DNA from 2 places in the Bacillus sp. BACIII genome. Region 1 is predicted to be linked to the other one. Evidence: predicted binding sites of a transcription regulator. Region 1 holds the regulator's gene; the other holds the start of a gene.
What was found. The regulator LexA, encoded in region 1, represses DNA repair genes until DNA is damaged. The targets are predictions, from matches to a motif close to CGAACATATGTTCG.
Positions count from the first base shown of each region.

Region 2: a site for LexA is predicted at 2,306-2,319, ahead of ACXN9U_RS08385 (ImmA/IrrE family metallo-endopeptidase). Genes of this name have one in related genera too.

Region 1 covers NZ_CM174437.1:1,139,880-1,143,835, forward strand. The annotation lists gene tkt (transketolase) at 1-356, opposite strand, end outside; gene ACXN9U_RS05620 (DUF896 domain-containing protein) at 522-755, opposite strand; gene ACXN9U_RS05625 (YneB family resolvase-like protein) at 824-1,474, opposite strand; gene yneA (cell division suppressor protein YneA) at 1,490-1,801, opposite strand; gene lexA (transcriptional repressor LexA) at 1,954-2,574, shown strand; gene ACXN9U_RS05640 (hypothetical protein) at 2,913-3,341, opposite strand; gene ACXN9U_RS05645 (YndM family protein) at 3,499-3,948, shown strand.
Region 2 covers NZ_CM174437.1:1,779,319-1,783,274, reverse strand. The annotation lists gene ACXN9U_RS08400 (N-acetylmuramoyl-L-alanine amidase) at 1-430, shown strand, start outside; gene ACXN9U_RS08395 (PH domain-containing protein) at 467-844, opposite strand; gene ACXN9U_RS08390 (poly-gamma-glutamate hydrolase family protein) at 954-1,559, shown strand; gene ACXN9U_RS08385 (ImmA/IrrE family metallo-endopeptidase) at 1,700-2,290, opposite strand; gene xre (HTH-type transcriptional regulator Xre) at 2,438-2,776, opposite strand; gene ACXN9U_RS08375 (hypothetical protein) at 2,967-3,146, shown strand; gene ACXN9U_RS08370 (hypothetical protein) at 3,136-3,956, shown strand, end outside; gene ACXN9U_RS08365 (ATP-binding protein) at 3,863-3,956, shown strand, end outside.

The DNA.
Region 1 (3,956 bases):
TGTCCCAAAGGCCCGGTCGTTGCGTCGACTCCGGCTGTATGCCCGAACTCCGGATGTCCCGGTGTTTTGCTTCCCCATTGACGGAACTGTTTCAGATCTTCAATGCTGAGGTCATACCCGCTTAAATGCAGCATGCTGTACAAAAGCATTGAACCGTGTCCTGCTGATAAAACAAAGCGGTCTCGGTTAAACCATCCCGGATTCTGCGGATTTACATTCATAAACTTCGTCCACAGCGTGTAAGCCATCGGAGCAGCTCCCATCGGCATGCCCGGGTGTCCGGAATTAGCTTTTTCAATTGCGTCTATAGATAGTGTACGTATGGTGGCAACTGATTTCTTTTCAATTGTATCCATTATAATCCCCTTCCTTATTGTTGTACCTTTTCATCATAAAGCGATGCTGACTTTTTCTCAACTCTTTCAGCTTAAATTTGAGATAAACTTGTTGAAAATTGTCGCAAATCACAGCCTGATATTAGTATATACAAAAAAGAATACGTATTGCCGTATTCTTTCTGTTTAATGAAGATTATTTTTCTGTTGTTCCCTTTTTAATTTTTCAGGAGTGACATCATTACCCTCTGGATCAATAACTTTTACGCTCTTTAACGTATTTTTCATTGAGGAGCGGAACCCTTTCAAATACTCCTGGCGAAGCTTTTGCTGTTCGGCTTTTTCCTCATCTGTTATCGTGTTTGATTTAGCTTTTTGAGCCAATTCGTTAATTCTTGCGATTTTTTCTTTAGAAATCATAATAAGCTCCTTTGGTGCGTGTTGATTATATACTACTAAAACATCATCTTTTTTACAACTGAAGCATGTCAGCTGCCTTCGCTGTCTGCGATATATTCCTGAAAACGCCGGTGAACCGTGGCTTTGGATACATCATAGCCGAATCCTCTTAAGGTGGCGGCGATTTCTGCAAAGGTAAGCTTGTTAGCTCTCAGCCTGATAATTTCCGAAACAGGAACCTCTTTTTTTTCTTTTCCGCTGTTTTCATGTCTGTTTTTCAGATTCCGTTCAGGCTTATAGCCATTTTTTACGGCTCTTTTCATTCCCCGCCGGATTTTCATATTGTGAATTTTCCTTTGATATTCCTCCACAATACTGACGATTTCGAGTACCATCGTATCAGCTTCGGAAAGCTCCAGCTCGCCTTTATGAGCCGTCGTATATATTTTTACGTTCTCCCTGTAAATACAATGCAAAAGCGCGATCTTGGCGTTTCCTCTTCCCAGTCTTGTTTCATCCTGCACCAATATCGCGTCAATATGTGACTTTTTAATTTCATCAAGCATTTCAAATACTCCGTCGCGGTCCATTTCGTAACCGCTGGCTTTCTCTGAAATGACTTTTACGACTTCCATGCCGTTTGCCGCAGCGATCTCACTGAGCTCCTCTTCCTGTCTTTTTAAAGACGTCTGCTGCTGTTCTTTGTTTGTGCTTACCCGGGCATAAATGAGCGCCTTCATTTCTCTCTTTCCTCTCTAATTGACAATGGCCAGCTGATATACGGCCGGATTCTCCTTCTTAACCGGAAGAATAAGTTCGTCTCCGGGCTTTATATCAGCAGTTTGGAGATGATTATTCTCCGTCACCCACTCAATGAAATCTTCTTTGTTAATATTTTTCTTCTCTGCTACTTGATCCGCAAGTGACCACAGAGTATCTCCGTCCTGAACCTTTATTTTAACATATTGGCTGAGCGCCTGATCATTTCCCGCACATGAAACAAGTAAAATAACGGCACTTAAAATCGCAGTAAACAGTCCGACAAATATGATAGATTCCTTCGCCATTTAAACAACCTCCAGAATGTTTGTTCGCTTTTTATACCTTTCAGTATATACGAACAAATGTTTCTGTCAATCGTTTTTTTCGAACCTATGTTTGTACTGTCAGGAAAATCATGCTATAATCTACTTAAAATCGACGTTTTGAGGTGCGAAATATGACGAAGCTATCAAAAAGGCAGCTTGATATCCTGCGTTTTATTAAAGAAGAGGTAAAAACGAAAGGATATCCGCCTTCTGTAAGAGAGATAGGAGAAGCAGTAGGACTGGCTTCCAGTTCAACCGTGCACGGACATTTGGCGCGGCTGGAGACAAAAGGCCTGATCAGACGGGACCCTACTAAACCGAGAGCGATTGAGGTATTGGATGAAGAAGAAGTCCAAATTCCGAAAAGCCAGGTTGTCAATGTTCCGGTCATCGGAAAAGTGACGGCAGGTATCCCGATTACAGCTGTTGAAAATATCGACGAGTATTTTCCGCTTCCTGACCGGATGGTTCCTCCGGGAGAACACGTATTCATGTTAGAAATCATGGGAGAGAGTATGATTGACGCCGGCATTTTTGACAAAGATTACGTCATTGTCAAACAGCAGAACACGGCCAATAACGGGGAAATCGTGGTGGCTATGACCGAAGATGATGAAGCCACGGTCAAGCGCTTCTATAAAGAAGACAATTATGTGCGGCTGCAGCCGGAAAATCCGACGATGGAACCGATTATCCTGCAAAACGTAAGTATTTTAGGGAAAGTGATCGGCGTATTCAGAGCCGTTCATTAATTCTATTAAACTTTATTTATCGTAAAACCCCTCTGAAAGGGGTTTTTCTTTTGCAAAAAAAGAGCAGATTCGCCCTGGCTTAAGAAACGAACCTGCTAAGGAGGAAAAACTTACATCTTTATTATCAGGCATCTCACTTTTGAAGTCAATAAATAATGTTTCTCTAAGGAAACTTTTTATCCGTTTTTCAACTTTTGTATTTGTGCGGGCTGATTTTGATATATAACTATCTTTACTTGGAGCGGACGGATTACATTTTATTCATGAATATTTAGTGCATAGTACAATAAGTTTTGACGAGATGTAAAAAAACCCGCTTCCTTTGCGGGTATCTATTTTCAATCAAAATGATAATATTCCACGCCGTATAACCCTTTAATATGAACAGGTGCACAGACGTTTGAAGAGCTTTCAATCAGAATCCTGTATTTGTGATGCGGATCAATTGATTTTTTGTCCTGGGCACTTAGGTTTAACCAGCTGCCGCTGTAGCTTTTAGAACTTAATGTATAAAAATTTCCGTTCAGCGCCATCCGCTGGAGTTTCACGTTTAAATTGCATGAAGAATTGTTCACAATGGTGAACTTGTATCCTAATAGGTAATCATCAGCTGATACAGCCCCCGGATTTTCAATAAAAAACTCTTTGACATCTCCCTCCATAATGAAGCTTGTTTTTGATCCGAATTCAGTGGTAGCCGCTTCAGCTGAGTGTACTCCGCAAAAACATAATAAAAAAACAGCAATACATATCCACCATTTTTTCAATTTTGCATCCCCCTTTTTTTACATATTTTAACTTTTGAATATGGTGATGTCTATTTACATTTTATTAAAACGCACACTTTATAACCACTATATACCAGTTTAAAAATTTGCTGATTGCCTACAATGAAGACTAAACGAAATAACGAAGGTGGTTCAAATGAAACATGTAATTGCTTTCGCTTCTAAAACGGCGCTCACACTTGCTTTGCTGTACATTGTTCTGGATCTGATGTACCAAGTAACTTTTTTAAACGTTCTGTTTATTACCTTGATCTTAAGTTTGATCACTTACTTTTTGGGTGATTGCATGATTCTGCCGAGAACAAGCAATTTTACAGCCGTTGCAGCTGATTTCGGAATTTCATTCATTATATTATGGATATTTCTAATGAACATTGGCGGGTTTAATGTCTCTCCTGCCGCGGCATCGGTTATCTCTGCACTTTGCATTTCTGTTTTTGAGGCATTTTTTCACCGATATTTGCAGCAATATGTGCTTCCCGAAGATTATCAGGACACAACAGAGACAGATAGCACGCTATGGAGCTATCAAACCGAGGCGTCTGAAGAATTGGTGCCGGAAAAAGATTCTGAAGAAAAAACATAAAAAGGAGG
Region 2 (3,956 bases), 640 kb from region 1:
GGTATCTGAATACCATGTGAAAAAAGGCGACACCTTGTCGGAGATTGCCGCAACACACGGTGTCAGTGTAAAATCGCTGCAAAGTTTAAACCATATCACCGACCCGAATCTCATTACAGTCGGGCAGGTGATCAAGCTGTCTCAGACGGGATCTTCCTCGAAAAGTCAGGCTGCGTCTTCCTATCCGCTCCCGTCCGGAGTGATTAAAGTGACAAACCCGCTGACGAAAGGGACAAACGTGAAACAAGTGCAAAGCGCTTTATCCGCCCTTTATTTTTATCCTGATAAAGGCGCAAAACATCACGGGGCTGACGGCGTTTACGGCCCGAAAACGGCAAATGCCGTAAAACGTTTTCAATCCGTCAGCGGATTAACGGCAGACGGAATTTACGGCCCGAAAACGAAGGCAAAAATCGAGGAAAAGCTGTAATCAATAAAACGGAAGCTCCCCGGGCTTCCGTTTTTTTTACATACAAACTGCGGCAAGAGCCTTTTGAATATCATAAATGCTTTCATCTTTTTTAAACTGCTTTGAGACAGCGGGAATTTCCGCGCTGGAAATCCAAATTTTCAGCTCTGAATCTAAGTCAAAGCGGCCGGCGGTTTCTACGCTGAATATGGAAATGCTTTTGTACGGAATGGATTGAATCTCTGTTTTCTTACCCGTAAGTCCCTGTTTATCAACAAGAATAAGACGCTTATCCGTAAAGACAATGATATCGCGGACGAGTTTAAACGCGGCGTTGACATTCTCACCTTCCAGCAGAATACGGGCCAGTTCTTCTTTTGCTTCAGCCGTCGATATTGTCGACGCATTACCCAGCAATCCATTGATAAACCCCATGACATATCCCTCCTGATACGTATTCTTTCAAATCATACGATAAAAAGGTTTTCATTCCTAGATGAGTAGAGTAAACTGGTGCTGACTGAAAAAGGAGAGCATGTTAAACATGAAAGATCGATATGACAGCTTCGCAGCTCTTTGTGCTGCTGAATCGGAATACAGAATTATCTATGAAGAAAATGATGGAAGTGAACGTATCGTCCTCGCACCCCACGGCGGCAGAATTGAGCCCGGTGTCAGTGAACTGGTGCGGGCATTTTCTGACGAAAGCTCAATTTACTTATTTGAAGGCACAAAGCAGTGCGGCAACCGCTCCCTCCACTTGACAAGCACACGCTTTGATGAACCGCTGGCTTTAGAAAAAGTGACCGCTCATCATTATGCATTGGCTTTTCATGGGTACCATGATCGGGAAACGGCAAATACACTCGTCGGGGGCGCGGATCTGGAAAAAGCCAGACTGATTTGTGATCTGCTGCGTGAAGTGGGTTTTAGCGCCGAGCTGACGGACATGAACGACCGGCTGGCAGGTGTAAACCCCGGGAATATTGTGAATCGGACAAAAAGGAAAATGGGGCTGCAATTGGAAGTAAGCACGGCACAGAGAAATGCGCTGTTCAGCAATTTTGGCTGCCGGGGAGAAGAATACACGCCAACGGATCTGTTTTTTCGGTATGTAGATGCCGTCAAACTCGGTTTTTATGATAAATGAACAGGGTTCACAGGGTCTGTGGGGAGCAAGAAGTGCTTGGCTGGCAGCACGGTGAGAACAGCTTCATGATGCAAGAACCTTTCCTCCGATGTCAACATGATGACATTCTGCCGGCTGCGTTTTAAGCCGGCAGAGAATCGCTAATTTTCAATAAAATACGGCGATTGTTCTTCAGCGGCATGCAAGTGTGTCTGCCTGCCTTCGTAATACACATTCGGCCGCTTGTCGGATAGCAGACAAGTGAGCCGCTTCTGAAATTGAATACCTGCTTTACGCCGTTCAAACAGCTCAAGCCTTTTTTCCGCAAATGACGCCGTCACCCGGAAAGCGGCTGCGATTAAAATGACGGCGTGGTTCCTCCGCTGGGGAAGCTCCATGTTTAACAGCATAAAGGTCGGTACACAGAAGTGGTACATAAAATGGTTGGCCTGGAATTCCTGCAGTTCCCTGAACAGCTTGTTCATGTAAAAGTGGTTCCCGGTATGCTTCAGCACATGGCACAGTTCGTGTGCAAAATCCTCCCATTGTTCCTCGGGTGACTTTCTTTGGTTCAGGACGATGCTGTACATGCCGTCCCGCTTCAGCATCATGCTGTGCGTATCTTCAAAATGAATCCAAATGTCAAGCTCCTTGGCAATCGTTTGCATATCAATATGGAGGGGGGCGGTCATTCCCATGCGGCAATATAAGTTTTTGACGTATTCCTCAAGATGTGTTAAAAAATCGCCCAATTGAATACACCCTTTCGAACATATGTTCTTTTTTAAGCGAGAAAGAAAAGCCCTGATCGGACTTTGAATCAATTCCCTTTTCTTTCAAAAATAAACATTCAGATATTATATCGGCTGAACGTTAAGCATTTTAAAGAAAAGAGCGAATTATTTATGTTTCGGCTTGCGGTTTTTCTCTTTTTCTTTTAAATAATTAATGAATTCAATGGCCTGCTGTTTGCTTTCCGGTGAAAAGTCCTGCATGTCCCGATATGCGATCTGCAGGTCGGGATCGGCAAACATGTCTTCATCTGAAGGTTCTTTTCCGGTTAACAAATAATCCGTCGACACTTTGAAATAATCCGCAAGCTTTTGCAGCGTTTCATAATCGGGTTCAGATCGGCCGTTTTCATAATGAGAATATCTGGCGCGCGAGACACCGATATGATTTGCGACTTCTTCCTGCGTTTTTTTTCCTCTGAGACTTTTCAATCTTCCGCCTATCATCCGAACGACCTCTCTTTTTTCAACACCCTAAGTTACTTATCATTATAGATACAAAATGTATCAAAATAAAGAGATGATAAAAAAAGTATCAAAAAGGTCTTGATGATACGAAAAGTATCGTTTATAATCAACATCACAGGGATACAAAATGTATCGAAAAGTGATAAGAAATTGATCAGGAGGGTGAGAGATGCATCCGATTATCATCCGTTTCAGCAGCAATCCGGCTGACCAAAGAAGTTTAGGAAAAGCAGGCGGGTCGATATCTTTTACCGCTTGCGGACTTCCGGTGTTCCGATTTGATAACCGATTGCAGTATGAACACTATATAAGTTTGAAGAAAAACGGAGATGTCCGTTATGAATCGTAAAAGCTACCCGTTTTTTATCTATTCCGGATTATTGAATTCTGAACATTATGACAAAATAGGTTCCGCTTTATGGCTGTTTTTATGGCTCATCAGTTCAACGACAAAGGAACACGTAAAAGACGGCGTCAAGTGGGGGCTCGTCCTCGGACATAAGCCAATAAAAGCCAGAGAAATGGCCGATATATTCGCAGTCAGTGAAAAAACCGTCAGGCGGTGGCTCGAGAGCTTGGAACAGCATGAGTATATCAAAACCGTCCGCGCGCCTTACGGACTTATCATGTCCGTAAAACACTCGAAAAGATTTTCGCAAAAAGGGACATTGACCCGCCCGGAAGCAACTGACCGGACAATATCGGCAGATCACCGGGACAAAAATGTCCGGAGAGAAATAGATATAACAAAAAATCATACTGCTGAAGAAGCGATTAACGACATTGCCGCCCATTTTATCAGATTAAGGTCTGCACAGGAGGGGCGGAGTGTTTACCCGTCGCCAAGAGATTATCAGGCCATCGCCCGTATTGTTTCCCTCGGCGCGTCAGCACAAGAAGCAATCAAATGGCTCGGCGAATGCTTTACCGCTTTTGAACAGCGGCGCACCTCTTCAGCTGAAACGATCAAGGCTTTCAGCTATTGCGCTAAGTTTATGGAAGACCGCTTGAATGCACGAATTGCGGGAAGGACAATCACAACAAAAAAAGAGAGGAATACGATACATGACAAAACGAACGATCGAGCAGATACTGGCCGACCTGAAAAACGGAAAACGTCCATTACTGGCGGACAGACCGGAAGAATCAGACGAAAGCC